DNA from 3 places in the Phytohabitans houttuyneae genome. Region 3 is predicted to be linked to each of the others. Evidence: riboswitches for the same ligand, from Rfam matches in the RefSeq annotation. Region 3 holds a riboswitch; each other region holds the start of a gene.
The links. A riboswitch is a leader RNA that binds a small molecule or an ion and turns the genes downstream of it on or off. The one in region 3 is predicted to bind ZMP and ZTP.

Region 1 (7,268 bases), on a different contig from region 3:
CGGTGTGACGGTGGACGAGCCGGGCTGGCTTGGCGACACCGCCGAGGACGCCGCGAGGGCGGCGGAGCGGGCGACGCGCCCGCCTGCCGTCCTGGCAACACTCGACGACTACACGCCGCCAGTGCGTTCCTTGACGCCGGAGGAGGCGCTTCAGGAGGGCTTCGCGCGACGGGCGGCCAGGCGAGCGCATCAGCCGCCGGCGTGAATCGTTGGGCGTCTTCCACCACACGCACAGACTCCGGCAGGCTCAGGCCATGTCCCTCGCTGACGATCTCCGCGTCGCCGCCGTCGACGTCGCCCCGGAGGCGGCGATCCGGCATCTTGCCGACGCGACCGGCTGGCGCGTTGGGCGTCCCGCTCGACGTTCCCATGAGCAGGCCCGGGTACGGGATCATCCGAGCGCCGCGACATCTGCCGTATGGATGGCCAGGCTGGCCCGCTGACGGGATCGGACTCACAATGGAGTTCGTCGCTGCGGTGGTGGCCAGGGGCGGGCACTTGCGACAGAGTCTTGGCGTTAACAACACAGGCGTCTGACGGGGCTGGTCTTGGATGTCAGCCTGGCGGTCGTCCGCGACCTGGTCGGGCCGGACCGACGGGGCCGTCGCCCGGTGTTGACGGCAACACCAGTACGAGCTCTCGTGGGCTTGCCCAGATGCGATCACCGTTGGCGAGAACGACCTGCATCCGTCCGTCGCTCGCGGGTGCGCTTACCCCGTGTACCGGCACACCGTGACGGTCGCGGCCTGGTGATGAGGTCGAACTGGTCGCTGGGTGGTAGACCCAGGTCGTCTCGTACGGCTCCGACATGCGCTACCCCCGTACAGGTGTACGAACAAGAGGGGTTGAGCCTAACAGGTCGGCGCTGGCCGAGACGGAGCGACGTGCCGGCTCCGCGGATGCAGGTGTGCGCCGGGCCGGGGCGCTTCGGGATCAGGCAGGGGAAGTCGCGCCGGTCATCAGCCGTCGAGGTCGATCGTTCGATCGAGCCCGGCAACCCTGATGGCAGGCCTCTACGATGATCAGGTGGACCGAAACGTCTACGACCCGCGGCGGGCGGCCGAGTTCGTCCGCGAGTTGGCGGCGACCACGGACGCCCAGTTGGTCGAGGAGATCCGGGCGGCGGCGGACGTGGTACTGAGGCTGGCTGAGGTGTGGCGCGGCGGGCCGGGCTGGCCACACGGCCCGATGGACCGCGACGCGTACGCCACCGCGACAGTTGCGGCTAAGTCCCTGGCCGCCCTGCCCAGCGGCACGCCGCTGTCTGCAGTGACGGTGGCGGTCGGTCCGATCCTGAACGGGTGGTGGCCGGAGCGGCCCGAGGCAGCGGCGGCGCTGCACGAGGCCGTGGAGCGGCTTCGTCGGGTCGCCATGCACAAGACGACTTTGGTCAGCGACGCTCGCTGGATCACCAGCCACGGCGGCGGGTAGCCGCCCTCCTACGGCGACCTGGAGCGGTTGGGCACCTCGTCGCCCCACTTCCCGCGTCGCAGTCTTTCGGGAGCATGGGCTGAGTGTTCGCATACCTCGTGGGAGCTAGTTTGGGCAAGGGCTCGGCCGGTTTAGATGTCGCGGTGCGGCGTCTCTCGCCTGCTGCGATGACGGAGCCGGCAGGCGCGATGGTTGCCCAGGCAGGTCGCCGGCGCCGAGCGCCCGCCGCGACCGGACACACGGGCGCGGCGGGATGAAGCCGAGGTGCCAGCTTGCAAGTAGGTGGCCGACCTGGACAAACAGATAGCGATAGTTGTCTGTTCACGCTTCCGTGGCGTCGCCGCGAGGGTGGTTCTGTGGGTGGGCGTCGGCGTCGGTGTTCAGGTTGATTGTGGGGTACAGCGGGTACGGCGTGAGCAGTTCGGCGGCGCGGCTGGCGAGCTTGGCGGCGAGTGCTGGGTCGAGGGTGTACTTGGCTTTGGAGTCGGCGGTTGGCTGGGTGTTGGCCAGCACGGTGTGGATGAGGTCGGCGATGTGGTCCATCTCGTTGGTGCCGAGGCCGCGGGTGGTTAGTGCGGGGGTGCCGATGCGGATGCCGGAGGTGTACCAGGCGCCGTTGGGGTCTTGGGGGATGGCGTTGCGGTTGGTGACGATGCCGGCGTTGAGGAGTGCGGCTTCGGCTTGGCGTCCGGTGAGTCCGTGGGCGGATACGTCGATGAGGGCGAGGTGGTTGTCGGTGCCGCCGGTGACGAGGGTGACGCCGCGGCGTTTTAGGCCGTCGGCGAGTGCGGTGGCGTTGTCGACGACCTGTTGTGCGTAGGTGCGGAAGTCGGCTGTGCCGGCTTCGGCGAGGGCGACGGCTTTGGCGGCGATGACGTGGGGTAGTGGGCCGCCGAGGACCATGGGGCAGCCGCGGTCGACCTGGTCGGCGAGTTCGGGTTGGCACAGGACCATGCCGCCGCGGGGGCCGCGCAGCGTTTTGTGGGTGGTGGTGCTGACGATGTGCGCGTGCGGCACCGGGTCGTCGTCGCCGGTGAGTACCTGTCCGGCGACCAGGCCGGCGAAATGGGCCATGTCGACCATGAGGACCGCGCCGACCTCGTCGGCGATTTCTCGCATGGTGGCGAAGTTGATCCGGCGGGGGTAGGCGGAGTAGCCGGCGAGCAGGATCAGCGGCCGGAACTCGCGCGCCGTCTGCCGCAGGGCGGCGTAGTCGATCCTTCCAGTGTTTGGGTCGACGCCGTAGGCGCGTTGCTGGAACATTTTGCCGGAGATGTTGGGTCGGAACCCGTGAGTGAGGTGACCGCCGGCGTCCAGCGACATGCCGAGCAGTCGTTGGTCGCCCAGTTCGCGGCGCAGCGCCGCCCAGTCGTCGTCGTTGAGGTCGTTGACGTGGCGGGCCTGGGCGCGGCGCAGCGCGGGCGCTTCTACCCGGTCGGCGAGGATGGCCCAGAACGCGACCAGGTTGGCGTCGATGCCGGAGTGTGGCTGGACGTAGGCGTGCGCGGCGCCGAATACGGTGCGGGCGTGTTCGGCCGCGATGGCTTCCACGGTGTCCACGTTGGCGCAGCCGGCGTAGAAGCGGCGCCCGACGGTCCCTTCGGCGTATTTGTCGGAGAACCAGTTGCCCATGGCCAGGAGCACGGCTGGGGATGCGTAGTTTTCGCTCGCGATGAGTTTCAACGCGCTGCGCTGATCGTCCAGCTCGGCGCGGATCGCCGCGGCGATACGGGGTTCGACCGTGCCGATCACGTCCAGGGCGGCGCGGGCAGCGAGCGCCTCGGGACTGATGTTCGTGCTCATGGTGGGCCTTCCTGGATGGATGGAAGGGCCCAGGCGCGCGGCCAACGTCGCTTTTGCGGGGCCGCTCCACGATGGTGATCCATCTGAACGCGCCAGTCACGGCCCTGCCGGGATGCTATCAGCGTCCGGTGTGCTCGCCGGGTGTAAGCACGCCGACGCCCTCATGGTTGCGTTGGCCGGTTGCCCACGCTGTCCGGGCCGGTGAACGGCTGTCCGGTCAGTGCACGGGACGGGCTGCCGTTCGCGCTGATGGGGACGTCACCGGCCAGGGTGATGCGGTACAGGCGCCGGTCGACGTCCAGGTGGGCGTGGTCGAGCGCGGCGAGGTGGGCGGTGGTGCGGTTGTCCCAGATGGCGACGGTGCCGGGCCGCCAGCGTAGCCGGACTCGGTACTCGTCGCGGGCGAGTTGTTCGTAGAGCAGGTCGAGGAGGTGGGTGCTTTCGGCGGCGGTCAGGCCGACGATGTGGCTGGTGGTGGACGGGCTGAGGAACAGTGCCTTCTGGCCGGTTTCGCCGATGAGTCGGACCACGGGGTGTTCGGCGACGTGCGGCCGGGCGTTGATCACGGCGAGGATTGGTGCGGCCTGCGGGTCGTGCGGGCTCAGGTGGAAGCCGGCGAGGAACTGGTGCTGTGCCCACAGTCCGTCGGACAGCTGCCGCAGCGGTGGGGAGAGTCCTTCGTAGGCGGCCACGAGGTTGGTCCAGTGGGTGTCGCCGCCGTAGGCGGGCACCACGTCGGCGCGCAGGATGGAGGCGGCGGGCGGGTTGACGGTCGCCGAGTTGTCGATGTGCCAGCCGGACAGGTAGTGCCGGCGGCATCGCCGGAACCGTTCCTCGAAGTCCTTGCCGTAGCGGTGCTCGTCCACGCGCGGGTCGACGGTCAGGATCTGCGGATACTGCGGCTCGATCCCGGGCTCGTGCGGGTCCGCGGCGGTCGGCTCGCCCATCTGGCGGGCGAAGGCGAGGTGCGTGGCGTGGTCGAGGTGCTGGTTGTGGAAGAACAGCACCTTGTGGGTCAGCAGCGCGGCTTTCAGGGCGGCGACAGTCGCCGGTGGCAGCGGTTGGGTCAGGTCGAGTCCGGACACGTCGGCGCCGATGTGGCCGGCGACGGGGTCGATACGAAGGTTGGTCGTGGTGGAGTGGGGAGCGGTCACGGCTTTCCCCTTTCGCTCGAGGGGTGGTCAGTAGCGGCCGGTGGTGGGGTTGATGCCGCCGAGGCCGAGCAGTTCCAGCAGCGGCTCGTCGCGGCGGGCCTTGGCTTGCTCGACGAGGCGCTGGAACGCGGGCGAGGGTAGTGCGGGCTCGAAGTTGAACGGCGTGGTGAAGATGCCGGACAGTTGGACGGTGAGCAGCCGTCGGCGGCTGGTGGGGCTGTGGTTGGCGCCGCCGCGATGCCACAGGGCCGCGTTCATCAGCACGACCTGGCCGGGCTGGACGCATACCGCGACCTGTCCGGGAAGATGGTCGTGGCTGGGCGGTGGCTGTTCGGGCCGGTCGTGGCTGCCCGGCACCAGGTAGAGCGGGCCGGTCTGCGCGTTGACGGCGTCGAGGTAGATCAGGACGGTGATCACCGGGGGAGCGGACGGCAGCGGCGGCGTTGGGGTGGTGTGCGGCCGGTAGTCGGTGTGCCAGATCGTGTCGTCGCCACTGCCCGGCAGGGTGAGGCGGATGTTGGTGTTGCGCAGCACGATCCGGGGGCCGAGCAGGCACCGGATGGTGTCGGCGAGCGGGAAGTCCAGCAGCGCCGCGGTGAGGATGCGCGGGTCCTGCTTGTGTCCGTCGCGCACGTATTGGCCGGCGAAGTCTTCGCGGTAGGTGCGTGTTTCGCCGTCCGGGAACCGGGCGGCGACCAGCTCGTCCACGGCGGCGCGGAGCTCGGCGACGGCGGCGGCCGGCATCCGCCGCTCGGCCAGCACCATGCCGTCGCGAAGGAAGTCCCGCTGCTCGTCTGGTGTGAGGATGCTGGTGCACGTGCGCTGTGGCTGGTCGACCGCGCTGTGAATGGTGTACGTGACGGTCATGGCCGCTCCTACCGGGACGTGGGGACGAGGTGGCGTTGCAGCGCGACGGTCGGCTGCAGGTCGTGGCCCGGGAACGTGCGGACCTTAAAGGCGTGCAAGGTTCGCGTTTCGGAGCCGCCGAGGTTGAGCGCGGCGGCGCCGGCGCGGCGTTGCTGGAGGTAGATCAGCCACAACAGGTAGGTGGTCAGCCGAGGAACGTTCCGGGTGGCCAGGTAGTAGCCGTGCGCGATGCCGGTGACGTTCCCGGTCACGGCGAGCCCGGCCAGGCCGTCGCGGATCAGGTAGTGGTAGGTCAACCAGTCGTGCCGCCGGCCGGCGAAGCTGGCCAGCACCGCAGTGTTGAAGCCCCGTTCGTGCCCGTCGTAGCCGCCGGCGCGGGCGGTGCCGCGCTCGACGAACGCGGCCTCTGCCAGGCCGAGCGGCACCGGCGAGGACAGGTAGGTGTACCGGGCGGCGTGCCGGAAGATCGCCTCCCGGATCGGCTTGTACCGCTGCCCGGCCGGGATCTCGGCCACCGGCGCGGTGACGACAACCTCCGGGTGGGTTTCGTCGTCGTGCGGCGCCGCCGGGTGCCACGGGGCGGCCATCGGCCCCCAGCCGAGCTCTGCCAGCCCGGCCGCGACTGCCGGGGTGCAGTAGCGGGCCACGAACGGGCGGTTCGGTGCGGCGGCGGCGGCCACCTCGCCCACCTCTTCCAGGAGCGTCACCACCGCGGCGGTCGCGCCGACCGGACGTACCGCGACCAGCCGATCGACGTCGGGCCGCCAGGTCAGCACCGTCGCCGCGTCCCCGGCGGACACGACCAGGCCCCGGCCACGGGCGCGCAGCCAGTAGAACAGCCCGTGACTGCCGTGCACGTCCGCGTCGTCCTGCAGCCAGGTGGGCAGCAGGTCGGCACGGTTGGGCTCGGCCAGCTCCGCGACCGCGAAGCTGCGTCGTCCACGCAACATCCGTGCCAGGTCTGGCATCTATATCACCCGCCGTAGGGTCCATACATGCGTGCGGCAGGCCGGGCTGAACTCTGCGCGGTGCAGGTCGCGGACCCGTTCGACGTGCAGGCCGACGGAGCTGGCAAGCTGGTGCAGTTGGAAGGTGTCCAGGGCGTATTGGACGTGGGTTTCTGACCATCGGATCGTGGCGGCGTGGAACCGGGTCAGGGTGCTCACGCACCGATCGGCGCTGCTGTCGTAACGGTGCCGCCAGCGCAGCCAGCCGTCCGGCAGCCGCTCGGCCTGGTTGTGGTCGCGCCACTGCTCGACCAGCAGGAATGGCGAGGAGTAGTCAAAGACCAGGTGGCCTGCGGGCCTTAAAACCCGCGCGACCTCGGCCAGGCACTGTCCAAGCCGGACTTCGTCTAGGTAGTTGAGGCTGTCGAACCCGGACACCGCCAAGTCGACGGACTTCTCTGGCAACGGGATCTGGCACAGGTCGGCCTCGATCGTCCGCTGGTACCACGTGCCGGCCTGGCGCAGCATCGCCCGGCTGTGGTCCAGGCCCAAGACGATAAGCGTCGGCTCCACCTCGCGCAGCAGGCGCCCGCCGATGCCGGTGCCGGCGGCCAGATCCAGCACAGTCGCGTACTGCGGTACCCCGACTCGCACCAGATCAGCCATAACCCCGCGCCTCCAGGTAGCTTCTGCCTGCGCGCCGAGCAGCTCGTTGTACTCGTCGGCGAGGCCGGTATACGCGTGGTGCGGCGTGGTCATGCGGCACCGTCCGGGCGCAGATGGTCGGCCTGGGTAGCGTCCGTGAGGGTCTGCGCGGGTGAGGCCGCAGTCGCATGCGGGCTCTGTCCGGCCGAGCCCGCTGTGGTCGCTGTTGCCGGCCACGGCTGCGTCGCCGACACGTGAAAGATCGCGCCGCGCGGCCGGTCCACCAGCAGCCCGTCGAAGGCGGCGAGAACCTCGGCCACCACCGGCAGCTCAGCCTGCCGATCCACCGCAGCCTGATCCTCGAAGACCTCGACCGACACGAATCGGCACTCGTTAGCTGGATCTTGAAGAATGTCGAAGT
Region 2 (7,268 bases), on a different contig from region 3:
GCGCCGCGCCGACCTGGCCCGGCGCCGTGCCCGGCAGATGGGCCGCGACCGCATCGAGTGGTACGACGCCTACCTCGAAGAGCAGCTGGTCCGCCGCATGGACCTGGAGCGCGAGCTGCCCGGCGCGGCGGCCCGCGGCGAGCTCGACCTTGTCTACCAGCCGGTCCTGTCGCTGCCCGACCGCCAGCCGGTCGGCGTGGAGGCGCTGCTGCGCTGGCGCAATGCCACGCTGGGCACGGTGCTGCCCAGCGAGCTGCTGCCGGTGGCCGAAGACCTCGCGCTGATCGAGGAGATCGGCCAGTGGGTGTTGAAGACCGCCGTCAAGCAGCTGGCCTCGTGGACCGTGCCGGGCCGCGAGCTGTGGATGTCCATCAACGTCTCGCCGCGCGAGCTCGCCGCCGTCGACTACGTCACCCGGGTCAAGGCGATCCTCGCCGAACGCGACGTGAGCCCGGAGCTCATCGTCGTCGAGGTCGCCGAGTCCCGCCTGTCCAGCGACGTGTCCGCGGTCGTGACCCAGCTCGCCGCGCTGAGGTCGCTCGGCGTCCGCACCGCATTGGACGACTTCGGCGCCGGCCAGGCGTCGCTCCAGCAGCTCCGCCGCCTCCCGGTCGACCTGCTGAAGATCGACGGCAGCATCATCGCCGCACCCTCCGACCAGCTCCCCGCCGACCTGCAGGGTCACAGCCGCCCGCTCATCGACGTGGTGGCCGACCTGGGCCGCCGCCTCGGCGTTGACATCATCGCCGAGGGCCTGGAGTCGCTGGCGCAGGTCAGGCAGGCCCAGGAGGCCGGCTGCGGCCTGGGTCAGGGCTTCGCGCTGGCGAGGCCGGCGCCGGCCGAGCGCGTGGAGGCGTTCCTGGAGGAGCACCGCGCCCCGTCGAACTGACGCTCGCGGGTCCCACCTCGCCCAGCGCGGCCGGTGGGCGACGCCGCGGGTGCCGCCTACCGGTTGACGTTCGCGGATCAGCTGACGCACATCACGTCGACAAAGGAGGGGGCGTCGCCGGCCGCGTCGTTCTTCACCGAGACCTCGACCGTGACCGAGCCACCCGTATCCCGCCGGGGCGCGGCGGGTCGGTACGGCCGCGAGAACCGGCCGCCAAGGGGGTCGGCTGGGACGAGGGGGAGCTCGGCACGGCAGCGCCGAGTTTGAAAAGGGGATCCCGCCCCAGCCGACAACGTGACAAGCGCCGACCCGCCGCACCGCGTTACTCGCAACCACCCGATCGTGTGACGCGAGCCCGCATTCCGGCCGGTGGCGAGCCGGGAGCCGGCGCCGCCGGTCGTCGTCCGGGCCCGGCGCAGCCCGGCAAAGGATGTCGGTGCCCAGGTCTAGGGTGCGGCCATGTCCGACGAACCGCGGGTCGATGGGCGGCACCCCGCCAGCGTGGTGACCGGGATGGTGGCCGAGGTGCTCCGGCTCGCCGAGACCTGGCCGACCTGGGACGGCAAGCCCAGCCAGGTCGACGACCGGATCTACACGCCGCACAAGGCCGTCCGCCGCGTCGCCGACCACCTGGTCGACCACCTCGCGGAGATCGAGGCCCGGGTGGCCGGCCTGCCGACGCTCCCGGACGGCTGGCACGCCTCTGCCATCACCACGGCGGCGGACCTGGCGCCCTTCACCGCCGACGACCTGGACGAGGCCCGCAGCCGGCTGACGCGACTGGCGCAGATCTTCGACGTGCGGCTGCGCGCGTTGACGGACGACCAGCTGGACCGCCGCGACGGCGAGGGGTGGTCGGTGCGGCAGATCGCGTTCCACCTCGAAGGCTCGACGTACTACGCCACCGCGGTCGGAAACCTGCGTTCCTGAAGGGCCTCGATCTCCAGCTTCCACGACGCGACGGCCCGGCCGTTGGGCGACGACGGCGGCGCCGCCCTGCGCGCCTTGCTGGCCGAGGCGGACGACGAGCTGCGCGAGGACTGGCCGGACCTCGACGCCGACCGCGAGCGCCTGCGTGCCGCCCTCGACCTGCCGCCGGCCGACGGGCTGGTCGAGGCGCTGCACAGGCTGGCGGCCGGCGAGGCGTTCCGCCCGATCCGCGACGCCGGCGACCGCTACGAGTCGATGCTGTAGACGAAGACGCCGCGGCCCACATGCGGGGCCGCGGCGTTCCGGTTATGACTGGTCAGGCCTGGTAGCCCGGCATCGGGTAGGACGCGAGCAGGTCGCGGACCTCGCCCGCGATCCGGTCCAGGGTCCCGTCGTCGTCCTTCACCGCAGCCGTCACGGCCTCGTCCATCCACGCGGCCACCTGCGGCATCTGCGCCTCGGTCAGGCCGCGGGTGGTCAGCGCCGGGGTGCCCAGCCGGATGCCGGACGGGTCGAAGGGCTTGCGGGTGTCGTACGGCACGGTGTTGTAGTTGAGCTCCACGCCCGCCCGGTCCAGCGCCTGGGCCGCGGGCTTGCCGCCGATGCCCTTGCTGGTCAGGTCGGCGAGGATCAGGTGGTTGTCGGTGCCGCCCGAGATCAGGTCGAAGCCGCGCTCGGTCAGGGCGGCGGCCAGCGCCTTGGCATTTGCCACCACCTGGGCGGCGTAGTCGCGGAACGCCGGCTGTGCGGCCTCGCGCAGCGCCACCGCGATGCCGGCCGTGGTGTGGTTGTGCGGGCCGCCCTGCAGGCCGGGGAAGACGGCGCGGTCGATCGCCTTCGCGTGCTCCTCGGTCGACAGGATCATGGCGCCACGGGGGCCGCGCAGGGTCTTGTGGGTCGTGGTGGTGATGACGTCCGCGTGGCCGACCGGGGTCGGGTGGGCACCGCCGGCGATGAGGCCGGCGATGTGGGCGATGTCGGCCGCCAGGATGGCACCGACCTCGCGGGCGATCTCCGCGAACGTCGCGAAGTCGATCGTGCGGGGGATCGCCGTGCCGCCGGCGAAGATGACCTTCGGGCGTTCGCGGCGGGCGAGGTCGCGGACCTCGTCGAAGTCGATCCGGCCGGTCTCGCGCGAAACCCCGTACGACACCGAGTTGAACCACTTGCCGGTCGCGGAGACGGACCAGCCGTGGGTCAGGTGGCCACCCATCGGCAGGGACATGCCCATGACCGTGTCACCCGGGCTGAGGAACGCCAGGTAGACGGCGAGGTTGGCGGGGGAGCCGGAGTACGGCTGGACGTTGGCGTGGTCGACGCCGAAGAGCGACTTGGCCCGCTCGATCGCCAGCGTCTCGATCTGGTCGATGAACTGCTGGCCCTCGTAGTAGCGCTTGCCGGCGTAGCCCTCGGAGTACTTGTTGGTGAGGACCGTCCCGCTAGCCTCGAGCACCGCCTCGGAGACGTAGTTTTCCGAAGCGATCATGCGCAGCTTGTCGTGCTGGCGCTCGGCCTCGCCCTCGACGAGATGGGCCAGCTCGGGGTCCGCGGCGGTCAGGTGTGGAATCGGTGGTACGTGCACAGCGACCTCCAGGCATGTCAACGCTGACCGGCACCCAGGCGCACGGTGCCGCGATCGTGGTCGCTCCCCGGTGGTTCCTTCCACCTGGGTCCTGTGAACCTCTGAAACAGGCCCCAATACGCCAGTCGCGAGTACCCCGTGATGTTAGCCCGTTATCCGCGGGGCGGCGGTGCTACCCCGCGGGGTGAGGTGAGCTGTCTCATCCTGGTAGGCCCCGATCGGGCGTCCCTCGATGGCGGCGAGCAGCTGGCGGGCGGCGTGCGCGCCGTACGCCGGGATGTCCCGCCCGATGGCCGTCAGCGGCGGGTGCGTCAACTGGCACAGCGCCGAGTCGTCCCACGCCACGATCGACAGGTCGCCGGGCACCGCGAGCCCCATCTCCTGCGCCACGGCGAGGCCGGCGATCGCCATCACGTCGTTGTCGTAGATGATCGCGCTCGGGCGGCTGGCCGCGCTGAGGAAGCGCCGGGTGGCGCGGGCGCCGTCTTCGCCGGTGTAGTCGGACGGCACGGTCTGCGACTGCTCCAGCCCGAGCCGCTCGCTCGCGTCGATGAACGCCTGCCGGCGGATCTCGGTGTGCAGCAGCCCGGGCAGCCCGCCCACCCGCGCGATGCGGCGGTGGCCGAGCGCGACAAGGTACTCCATCGTCTCCACCAGCGCCGCCGCGTCGTCGGCCCACACGCTGGCCAGCGAGCCGGTGTGGCCGGGGCCGCCGATGACGACCGCGGGCAGCTGGAGCTCCTCCAGCACCGGCACGCGGCGGTCGTCGACGCGCAGGTCGCAGACGAACACGCCGTCCACGCGACGCTCGCCCCACCAGCGCCGGTACACCGCGATCTCGGCGTCCGGGTCGGTGACGACCTGGAGCGTCAGCGCGTACGAGCGGGCCGACAGCTCGCCCTCCACGCCACTGATCAGCTCCATGAAGAACGGCTCGATGCCGAGGATGCGGGCGGGGCGGCACAGGGCGAGCCCCACCGCGTTGGCGGTGGCGCCGGAGAGCGCGCGGGCGGCGCTGTTGGGGTTGAACCCGATCTCCTGGGCGATGGCGATGATGCGCTGCCGGGTCGCCTCGGAGACGCCGGGTTGCCCGTTGAGCGCGTACGACACGGCGCCTTTGGAGACACCGGCTCGCCGCGCGATGTCCGCGATGGTGGGTCGCTTCATGGCGCTCCTTCGTCACAAGCGGTCTAACGCTACCGCGCGTCCAGCGAAAACAGGTCTGCCGCAAGACGCTTGTCCGGTTAAGTGTCCTTCCCTTTTCGTGACGATCAAGCTGTAACACGCCATTGACACCCCTGATGGCCAGCCGTACCGTTTCCTCACTCAACCGGTTCAGTCAATGCTCATCGATGATGTGGCGCTAGTCATAGTGGAGGCACACATGCGCACGCGATTGGCGGTCGCCGCGGCCGCGGCCGCGATAACCGCCCTCGTGGCCGGCTGCACCACCTCCGGCGGCAGCGACGAGCCGGCCCAGGAGGCCGACGGGCCCGCCACGCTCACGTTCTGGAACACGGGGTCCGATGAGCACGCCGCCGCACTCCAGGCGGTCGCGGACATCTACAAGCAGTCCCACCCCGACGTGACGATCAAGGTTCAGGCGCTGTCCTGGGACGACGGCCACGCGAAGGTCCTGACCGCGGCCACCTCCAAGACCGGGCCGGACATCATCTCCGGCGGCATGTCCTGGGGCATCGAGTTCGGCGAGCTGGGCGGCATGCTCGACCTCAACACGTACGACATCGGCACGATCAAGCAGCAGACCCGCCCCGAGGTGCTCAAGGCGATCACCTCGTCGAGCGGCGCGGTGTACGGCGCCTCCTTCGACAACGCCTTCTACCTGCTCTTCTACCGCCCCGACCTGCTGCAGAAGGCCGGGCTGAGCGGCCCGCCGAAGACGTGGGAGGAGCTCACCGCCGCGGTCACCAAGCTCAAGGCCTCCGGCGTGAAGACCCCGCTGGTGGAAAACTGGAACACCTTCGAGTGGCTGCCCTGGTTCAACTGGCTCAAGCAGGCCGGCGGCTCCCTCTACGCCGACGACTGCTCCAAGGCCACGATCGACACCGACCAGGCCGCGCTCGCCACCGCCACCTGGGCCGACCAGTTCCGCAAGTACGGCGTGCCCAAGGCCGCCACCGACTCCGCCGCCGGCATGGCCAACGGCGAGATCGCGATGGCGATCGACGGCTCCTGGGTGGCCAACGCGATCGACACGGCCCACCCGCAGCTGAAGGGGAAGTGGCAGGTCGCCGCGCTGCCCACCGGCCCGGCCGGGGCCGGCACCTTCGTCGGCGGCCGGATCATCGGCGTGATGTCGTACACCAAGTACCCGAAGGCGGCGGCCGAGTTCATCAAGTGGACGTACACCGACGAGGCCATCCAGCTGCTGCAGAAGGAGGTCTACAACCGCGCCGGTGAACTGTGGCTGTCGCCGCGGTCGGACCAGCTCGACACGCTCAACACGACCGACAACATCAAGCAGACGCTCGCCACCACCATGGAGACGATCAGCGGCCCGCCCCACTGCAAGGGCTGGGAGGTCAGCCAGGCCGAGGTCACCAAGAAGCTCCAGTCGGTCGTCAACGACAACGTCGATCCGAAGAAGGCGCTCTCCGAAGCCGCGACCATCATGAACAACAACCTCAAGTAACGATGGCCACACCGACCACCACCGCGCCGGCGCCGGGTGCGCCGGCCGCGGCGGGCCAAGGCCTGGATGGGGTACGCCGGGCGAAGCGCTCGCCCGAACTGCGGCGCATGCGGCTGCGGCGGGCGCTTCCCGGGTACCTGATGCTGCTCCCGTTCGCGGTGCTGTTCGTCGGGTTCCTCGTGTGGCCCCTGCTGAACTCGCTGTACTTCGCGTTCACCAACTACAACGGGGTCAAGCCGCCGTCCTTCGTGGGCGTCGACAACTTCCGGCGGCTGTGGCTGGAGGACGAGCGGTTCCGCCAGGCGCTGCTCAACTCGTTCATCTACGTCGCCGCCGCGGTCACGCTCACCACCGCGCTCGCCCTCACGCTCGCGGTCGCCTTCCGGGGTACGAGCTGGCGCGACCGGATCATGCGCACGCTCTTCTTCCTGCCCGCGGTGACCTCGACCATCGCGGTCGCGCTGATCTGGCGGTGGATCTTCACGGTCGAGGACTTCGGGCTCGCGAACACGGTGATCGGCTGGGCCGGCTTCGAGCCGGTGCAGTGGCTCGCGACGCCGAGACTCACGATCCCGATCCTTGTCGTGATGGCGGTCTGGGGCGGCTGCGGGTACGGCATGGTGATCTTCGTAGCCGGGCTCAACGCGATCCCGGAGGAGCACTACGAGTCGGCCAAGCTGGACGGCGCCACCTCGTGGCAGCAGTTCTGGTACATCACGCTGCCGCAGCTCAAGCCGGTCACCACGTACGTGGTGATCACCAGCCTCATCTCCGCGTTCCAGGTGTTCGAGGCGGTCTACATCGTCTTCCGGGGCGTCAGCAGCGTCGGGGGCGTGCAGGACAGCGGCCTGATGCTTGTGCCGTACCTGTACGACATGGGCTTCACGAAGTTCCAGCTCGGCTACGCGTCGGCGATCGCCTGGTCGCTGTTCATCATCATCTTCATCGTGAGCATGATCCAGCTCCGGGTCACCCGCGCGCTGAGGGAGCTGTGATGCGACGAAGCCTCCTGCCCACGATCGGCCGGATCCCGCTCTACATCTTCGGCGCCACCATGCTGGTGCCCTTCTACTGGATGCTCACCGCCGCGTTCAAGCCGGTGCCGGAGCTGACCAGAAACCCGCCCAGCTTCGTGCCGAACGACCCGACGGTGGACGCCTTCTACGACCCCAACTACACGCCGGACCAGCGCGGCCAGCAGGTCGTCGCCGGGC
Region 3 (7,268 bases):
AGATGGCACAGTGCATCTCTCGCACGGGTCTCTCCTCTGCTAGGAAAGCGGGAATTACCCGGTTGTGGTTCTCACGCTGCCACGACCCGCACGCCAGATGTCGGAAATCCGACCGGCGTGTCGCGCACATGTTCGAACGGCTGCCCCTTACGTGCGCTCGGCGGCCCGTACGGCGTTGCGGAAGAGCATGGCCACCGTCGTGGGGCCGACGCCGCCGACCCGTGGCGTGATCGCGCCGGCCACCTCGGCGCAGGCCTCGTCGACGTCGGGGAGCAGGCGCCGGCCCGCGTACCGCACGCCGGCTCCGATCACCACGGCGCCGGGCCGCACGTGCTCGGGCTGGATGATGCCGGGCACGCCGGCCGCCGCGACGAGGATGTCGGCCCGCTGGGTGTACCGGGGCCAGTCCGGCACGCCCGTGTGCACCACCGTGACGGCGGCGTTGGCGGTGGGGCGCTTCTGGGCGAGCAGCATCGCGAGCGGGCGGCCGAGCGTGGCGCCCCGCCCCAGGATCACCACCTCGCGGCCGGAGACGGGGATCTCGTAGTGGGCGAGCAGCGCCTCGATGCCCGCCGGCGTGCACGGCAGCGGGCCGGGCAGGCCCACGGCGAGGCGACCCATGTTGAGCGGGTGCATGCCGTCGACGTCCTTGTCCGGGTCGATGGTCTGCAGCGCCGCGTCGTAGTCCAGGTGGGACGGCACGGGGTACTGGACGAGCAGCCCGTGCACCGCCGGGTCCGCGTTGAAGCCGTCGATGGCCCGGTGCAGGTCGGCCTGCGTGGCCGTGGCCGGCAGGTGCTCGTGCGGTGAGGCGAAGCCGAGCTCGGCGGCCTGGCGCTGCTTGATGCGGATGTAGCCGGCGCTGGCGTCGTCGTCCCCGACCAGGATCGTGGCGAGGCTTGGAGTGACGCCGCGCTCGCGCAGGGCGGCGACGCTGGCCGCGGTCTGCGCCATGACGGCCTCGGCGACGGGTGCGCCGGGCAGCAGACGGGCGGTGGTGGGCATGCGCGCTCCTCGGCGCGGGCACCCAGGCGGTCGGCGCCCGCGACGCCGGCTCCCCGATGGTTGAGACCCATCCTCGTGCCGCCAGTCGCTGTCCCGACCATCATGCCGGACGCGCGAAACGAGAAGGCCGCGGCCCGCTGACGCGGACCGCGGCCTCCTGCCGTACGGGTGACTACTTGGTGATCTCCTCGCGGTCCGGCCGCGGTGAGACCGGTGGGTGGCCGGGCGAGACCGGGGCCTCGGCGGGCTTTTCGATCGGGAAGAAGAAGCCGCGGATCGCGGGGCCGAGCGCGCCGAGCCGGTTCATCTTCTTCGGCACCACCCAGCCCGCGTAGTCCAGGCTGCCGTGGCCGTGCTCGTCGACCGGCGCGAGCGGTTGGTGTACCTCGATGAAGCGTCCGTCCGGCAGTCGGCGGATGATGCCGGTCTCGACGCCGTGTGCGAGGACCTCGCGGTCGTGCTGTTGCAGGCCAAGGCAGATCCGGTAGGTGATGTAGTAGGCCAGTGGTGGCGCGATCAGCAGGCCGATGCGGCCGGCCCAGGTCATCGCGTTGAGGCTGATGTGGAACTTGTCGGCGATCACGTCGTTGCCGCCGGACAGCGTCAGGACGAGCCAGAACGCGATCGCCATCGCGCCGAGCGCGGTGCGGGCGGGCACGTCACGCGGGCGCTGTAGCAGGTTGTGCGCCCGGTGGTCCTTGGTCAGCCTGGCCTCGATGAACGGATAGGCGAGCGGCAGCATCGTCAAGATGCCAGGCAACACCACCGTGGGCCAGAAGATCGGTGGGATCGTGTAGCCGTCGCCCCAGCCCCACAGGTCGAAACGTATCTCCCAGGCCGGGAAGAGCCGCGTCGAGCCGTCGAGGAACATCACGTACCAGTCGGGCTGGCTGGCCGCCGAGACCGTGAACGCCTCGTACGGGCCGAAGAGCCAGATCGGGTTGATCTGGAACAGACCGCCCATCAGCGCGATGACGCCGAAGACGATCATGAAGAAGCCGCCCTGCTTGATGGTGTATCGCGGCACGAAGCGTTCGCCGACCACGTTGTGCTCGGTGCGGCCGGGGCCGGGCCACTGGGTGTGCTTCTGTTTGAAGACCAGGCCGAGGTGGACGCTGATCAGCGCGAGTAGTGCGCCCGGGATGAGTAGCACGTGGGCGATGTAGAAGCGGCCCATGATGACGGTGCCGGGGAACTCGCCGTCGAAGATCGACGTGGTTACCCAGGAGCCGATGACCGGGATCGACAGCATGATCGCTGAGGCGATCCGCAGGCCGGTGCCGGAGAGCGCGTCGTCGGGGAGGGAGTAGCCGGTGAAGCCGGCCAGGAAGCCGACCCAGAACAGCAGCGAGCCGATGATCCAGTTTGTCTCACGGGGCTTGCGGAACGCGCCGGTGAAGAAGATCCGGAACATGTGCACCACGATCGCCGACATGAATGTCAGTGCCGCCCAGTGGTGCATCTGCCGCATGATCAGGCCGCCGCGCACGTCGAAGGAGAGGTTGAGGCTCGACGCGTACGCCTGTGACATGTGCACGCCCCGCAGCGGCGCGTAGCTGCCGTCGTAGGTGGTCGTGCTCAGCGAGGGGTCGTAGAAGAACGTCAGGAACGTACCGGTCAGCAGCAGGACGATGAACGAGAACAGCGCGATCTCGCCCAGCAGGAACGACCAGTGGTCAGGAAAGACCTTGTTGAGGATGTTGCGCAGCGGTGTGGCCGCCTGGAACCTGTCGTCCAGCCCTCCGCCGACCTTGGCGGGCACCGCGCTGACGTCTACCTTCCGGCGCTTCATGGCCGCTCCCAAAATGCTGGCCCAACAGCCACCTTATAGTCGGACGTTGCCACGAAGTACCCTTCCTCGTCCACCGTGATGGGCAGCTGCGGAAGGCTACGCGTGGCGGGCCCGAAGATCGGTCGGGCGTTGTCGGTGATCAGGAACTGCGACTGGTGGCACGGGCAGAGCAGGCGGTTCGTCTGCTGCTCGTACAGGCTGGCGGGGCAGCCGGCGTGTGTGCAGATCTTCGAGTACGCGACGAAGTTTTCCCACTGGGAGCCCTCGTTGACCGGCTTGGCGCTGTCCAGCGTCTTCTGCGCGTCGCCCTCCCGCAGGTGGATCAGCAGCGTGGGGGAGTCGGCGTGCTCGTTGGTAGCGCCATTCGGGATACCGGGGAAGACCGTCATCTGGCCGCCGACGCTGACGTCCTCGGGCCGGATCGGCGTGCCGTCCTCGCGGGTGAGGCGCACCGGACGGCCCCCGTTGGCGGCGGGGTCCCAGCCGGTGCGGAAGAGGATGCGGTCCCTGGTCGGGTCCTTGATCAGGCCACCGATGAGCGGGGCGGCGGCGACGAGGCCGACCGGCGCGAGGCCGAGCAGCGCGGCCAGGCCGAGCGTCTTGCGGCGCTTGATGCCCAGCTCGTCGACGATGTACGCCATCGTCTCGCCGGTCAGCTTGCGCTGCGCCCGGTCGGACGGGCCGTCGTGCCGGTCCTGGATCGCGATCTCCCGAGGCATCAGCTTTTTGCCCCAGGCGAGGATGCCGAAGCCGATGCCGAGCAGCGAGATGCCGAGGGTGAGCCCGAGCAGCGGGGTGTAGAGCTTGGTGTTGTTGGAGCCCAGCTCGTACTCCCACGGCCACCAGATGTAGATGATCAGGAAGGCGGTCGCCGCGAGGCCGGTGAGCAGGAAGAACGACGCTACGGCCCGGACCATCCGGCGCTCGGCCTTGGTGCCCTTGATCGGGAACGGGTCCTCGTAGTGGACGATCTCGATGCCGTCACGCCGCGCGCCCTCGCGGACGATGTCGAATCGCGACAGGCGCGGATCGTAGAGGTCGATCTCTTCCCGCTCGACGTCGTGGTCGTGTGTGTGCGTGCTCATGACTTCCCCGCAATCCAGAGGGCTGCGAACACCAGCGCGACGATCCCGACGAGGAAGATCGCGAGTCCCTCGGTCACCGGGCCGAAGCGGCCAAGGCCCCAACCACCCGGGTCCTTGTCCTGCTTCAGCGACTCCTGAACGTAGGAGATGATCTCCTTCTTCTGCTCCGGCGTCAGCTGGTTGTCACCGAAGACCGGCATGTTCTGCGGGCCGGTCAGCATTGCCGCGTACATCTGGCGGTCGGTGGCCTTGTCCAGGCTCGGCGCGTACTTGCCGGAGGAAAGGGCGCCACCGCCACCGCCGAACGCGTGGCAGGACGAGCAGTTGATCCGGAAGAGGTTGCCGCCGCGGGCGATGGCCTCGTCGTCGTCGCTGGGCGCGCGCAGGTCGCCGTCGGGCACCTGCGGGCCGCCGCCGAGCTCCTGGATGTACTGCGCGAGCTGGCGGGTCTGGTCGTCGGTGAACATCGACGGCTTGCGGGGCGCCTGCGCCTCCTGCCGCGCCATCGGCATGCGTCCGGTGCTCACCTGGAACTCCACTGCCGCCGCGCCCACGCCGATCAGGCTGGGACCGCGGTCCTGCACGCCCTGCGCGTTGCGGCCGTGACAGGTGATGCAGCTCTGGTCGAACAGCGCCTTGCCCTCCTCGGCCGCCGTCGACAGCTGCGGCGTGTCGTCGGCTGACAGGCCGGGAGCGAACACGGCGTACACACCGCCGGCGAGCGTCAGCGCGAGAGTGAGGCGCACCACCGTGCCCAGGCGCCGCCGCACCCGGCTGCGCGGTTGTGACCGCCTGCGGCGCAGCCGCGCCATCAGGCCGCCGGGGGTGTCAGAAGTCATGCCAGATGTCCTTCATAACTATGGGACGAACCGAGCGGGCGGAACGTGACAACCTCGTCACTGAAGCAGGTAGATCATCGAGAACAGCGCGATCCAGACGACGTCGACGAAGTGCCAGTAGTACGACACGACGATCGCCGAGGTCGCCTGTGCCGGCGTGAACCGGCCCATGGTGGTGCGGGCCATGAAGATCAGGAACGCCACGAGGCCGCCGCTCACGTGCAGACCGTGGAAGCCGGTGGTCAGGTAGAACATCGACCCGTAGCCGTCTCCGTTGATCTTCACGCCGTCGTGCACGAGGTGGCGGTACTCGTTGGCCTGGCCCAGGACGAAGATGAGCCCCATCACGAACGTGAGAGTGAACCAGCGGCGCAGCGAGTGGACGTCGCCCCGCTCCGCGGCGAAGACGCCGAACTGGCAGGTCACCGAGGATGCGACAAGGATCAGCGTGAAGGTCGTCGCGTACGGCAGGTTGAGAACCTCCGTGTGCTTCTCCCACTGCTCAGGGGCAGCGGCGCGGATGGAGAAGTACATCGCGAAGAGCGCCGCGAAGAACATGAGCTCGCTGGAGAGCCACACGATCGTCCCGACGCTGACCATGTTGGGCCGCGTCAGCGAGTGGATCCGGCTCTTGTCAATTGCTGAGGCCGCAGTCACGCGGTCATTATCGCCACCTCGTAGTACGACGTTGCGTCGGGGTCACCTACGACGGTGTGTCGTGGGTGCCGGGGCGGGCTCAACTCGGAGCTGGGAGCGGAGCGGCCTGCCCGAATTGAGCCGGCATCCGGGGCCCCAGCGAGCGGAGCGAGCCAGCTGGCAGAGCCCGGTGCCGCCTCCGGACGGGCGTGGCCTAGCCTCGAAACGTGCGCCCGTTCACCGTCTCGGCCGTCTTCACCGAGGCCAGCCTCGACAGCTGGATCGCGGTGATGCTGGTCGTGGCGGCCGGCCTCTACCTGTACGGCGTGCACCGCCTGCGGGCACGCGGCGACAAGTGGCCGCTGTCCCGCACGGTGCTCTTCATCGGCGCCGGCCTCGGTTCGATCGCCGCGGTGACGGTCAGCGGCCTGCACGCGTACGACACGACGCTCATCTCGGTGCACATGGTGCAGCACATGGTGCTCTCCATGGTCGCGCCGATCTTCCTGGCGCTCGGCGCCCCGATCACCCTCGCGCTGCGGGTGCTGCGCGGCGCGCCCCGCCGGCGGCTGCTGGCCCTTGTGCACAGCCGGGTCGCCCGCGTCTTCTCGTTTCCGCTGGTGGCGTACGCGCTCTTCGTCGCCAACCCGTTCGTGCTCTACTTCACCGGCCTGTACCGGCTGACGCTGTCGAACACGTTCGCGCACGAGGTGGTGCACGCGCACTTCATCCTCACCGGGTGCCTCTTCTTCTGGCCGCTGCTGGGGCTCGACCCGCTGCCGGGCCGGTGGCCGTACCCGGGGCGGGCGTTGCTCATGGTGCTGTCGGTGCCGTTCCACACCGTGCTGGGGCTGACCATCATGCAGAGCACGACGCTGCTCGGCGGCGACTGGTACCCGTCGCTCGGCCTCACCTGGGCCGACCCGTGGACGGACCAGAAGGTGGCCGGCGGCATCCTCTGGGCCGGCGGCGAGTTCGTCTCCGTGACCATGATCGGCGTGCTGCTCGTGCAGTGGTTCAAGCAGTCCGAGCGGGAGGCGCGGCGCATCGACCGCGAGCTGGATCGCCAGGAGGCCGCGGCCGCCGCCGAGGCCGCCCGCACCGGGGCGGGGGCCGCTCAGTGACTCCGGGTACCATCAGGCCGCAGTTACATCCCTCGTTGGTGGTGGTCGTCCCTAGGCGGGCACGCCAAGGGAGGACCAGCGCGGGTAGGAATGTGGGAGCGCGATGACCGACCGTACGTACACCGTCCTGCTCTACAGCGACGACCCTCAGGTGCGCGACCGCATGCGGCTCGCGATCGGGCCGCGGCCGGCGGCCGACCTGTCGGTGGAGTTCGTCGAGGCCAGTGACTACGCGGCGTGCGTGCGACTGGTCGACGACTACGAGATCGATCTGATGGTGCTGGACGGCGAGGCGACCCCCGGCGGCGGCATCGGCATAGCGCGCCAGATCAAGGACGACTTCGTGGAGGCTCCTCCGACCTGCGTCGTCATCGCCCGGGCAGCTGATCGCTGGCTCGCGGCGTATGCGCAGGTGGACGGCACCCTGCTGCACCCGCTGGACCCGGTTACCACCGGGCAGACCGTCGCCGGGCTGCTGCGTTCCCACGCTGCCGCCTGACCTTGCCGCACCCCGCCCGGAGGCCGGGCGGGGATCTTGATGGAGGCCACCGTGGGCGAGCGGACCTGGCCCAACCTGATCGCCGCCCTGCTGCGCGCCGAGGAGCTGTCCACCGCGGACACCGCCTGGGCGATGGGCGAGATCATGAATGGTTCGGCGACGCCGGCGCAGATCGCCGGCTTCGCCATGGCGCTGCGCGCCAAGGGTGAGACCCCGGCCGAGCTGAGCGGCCTGGTGGAGGCCATGCTGGCCAACGCCGCGCTTGTCCAGCTCCCCGATGACGTGCGA

Region 1: linked by a shared signal. The riboswitch ahead of Phou_RS08060 (glycine hydroxymethyltransferase) and the one ahead of Phou_RS47480 (bifunctional 5,10-methylenetetrahydrofolate dehydrogenase/5,10-methenyltetrahydrofolate cyclohydrolase) in region 3 are both predicted to bind ZMP and ZTP.
Region 2: linked by a shared signal. The riboswitch ahead of glyA (serine hydroxymethyltransferase) and the one ahead of Phou_RS47480 (bifunctional 5,10-methylenetetrahydrofolate dehydrogenase/5,10-methenyltetrahydrofolate cyclohydrolase) in region 3 are both predicted to bind ZMP and ZTP.

What each region holds. Positions count from the first base shown of each region.
Region 1 covers NZ_BLPF01000001.1:1,754,570-1,761,837, reverse strand. The annotation lists gene Phou_RS08070 (hypothetical protein) at 1-205, shown strand, start outside; gene Phou_RS08065 (hypothetical protein) at 1,027-1,431, shown strand; gene Phou_RS08060 (glycine hydroxymethyltransferase) at 1,753-3,234, opposite strand; ZMP/ZTP riboswitch at 3,255-3,344, opposite strand; gene Phou_RS08055 (TauD/TfdA dioxygenase family protein) at 3,396-4,388, opposite strand; gene Phou_RS08050 (phytanoyl-CoA dioxygenase family protein) at 4,416-5,255, opposite strand; gene Phou_RS08045 (hypothetical protein) at 5,264-6,223, opposite strand; gene Phou_RS08040 (class I SAM-dependent DNA methyltransferase) at 6,224-6,961, opposite strand; gene Phou_RS08035 (putative quinol monooxygenase) at 6,958-7,268, opposite strand, start outside.
Region 2 covers NZ_BLPF01000001.1:2,622,074-2,629,341, reverse strand. The annotation lists gene Phou_RS11575 (putative bifunctional diguanylate cyclase/phosphodiesterase) at 1-889, shown strand, start outside; gene Phou_RS11570 (DinB family protein) at 1,349-1,819, shown strand; gene Phou_RS11565 (hypothetical protein) at 1,862-2,083, shown strand; gene glyA (serine hydroxymethyltransferase) at 2,136-3,401, opposite strand; ZMP/ZTP riboswitch at 3,427-3,540, opposite strand; gene Phou_RS11555 (LacI family DNA-binding transcriptional regulator) at 3,546-4,568, opposite strand; gene Phou_RS11550 (extracellular solute-binding protein) at 4,786-6,054, shown strand; gene Phou_RS11545 (carbohydrate ABC transporter permease) at 6,057-7,049, shown strand; partial or broken gene Phou_RS55415 (carbohydrate ABC transporter permease) at 7,049-7,268, shown strand, end outside.
Region 3 covers NZ_BLPF01000004.1:1,173,441-1,180,708, forward strand. The annotation lists gene Phou_RS47475 (hypothetical protein) at 1-16, opposite strand, end outside; gene Phou_RS47480 (bifunctional 5,10-methylenetetrahydrofolate dehydrogenase/5,10-methenyltetrahydrofolate cyclohydrolase) at 148-1,005, opposite strand; ZMP/ZTP riboswitch at 1,019-1,104, opposite strand; gene qcrB (cytochrome bc1 complex cytochrome b subunit) at 1,178-2,797, opposite strand; gene qcrA (cytochrome bc1 complex Rieske iron-sulfur subunit) at 2,794-3,882, opposite strand; gene qcrC (cytochrome bc1 complex diheme cytochrome c subunit) at 3,879-4,721, opposite strand; gene ctaE (aa3-type cytochrome oxidase subunit III) at 4,779-5,378, opposite strand; gene Phou_RS47505 (cytochrome c oxidase assembly protein) at 5,585-6,481, shown strand; gene Phou_RS47510 (hypothetical protein) at 6,585-6,980, shown strand; gene trpD (anthranilate phosphoribosyltransferase) at 7,032-7,268, shown strand, end outside.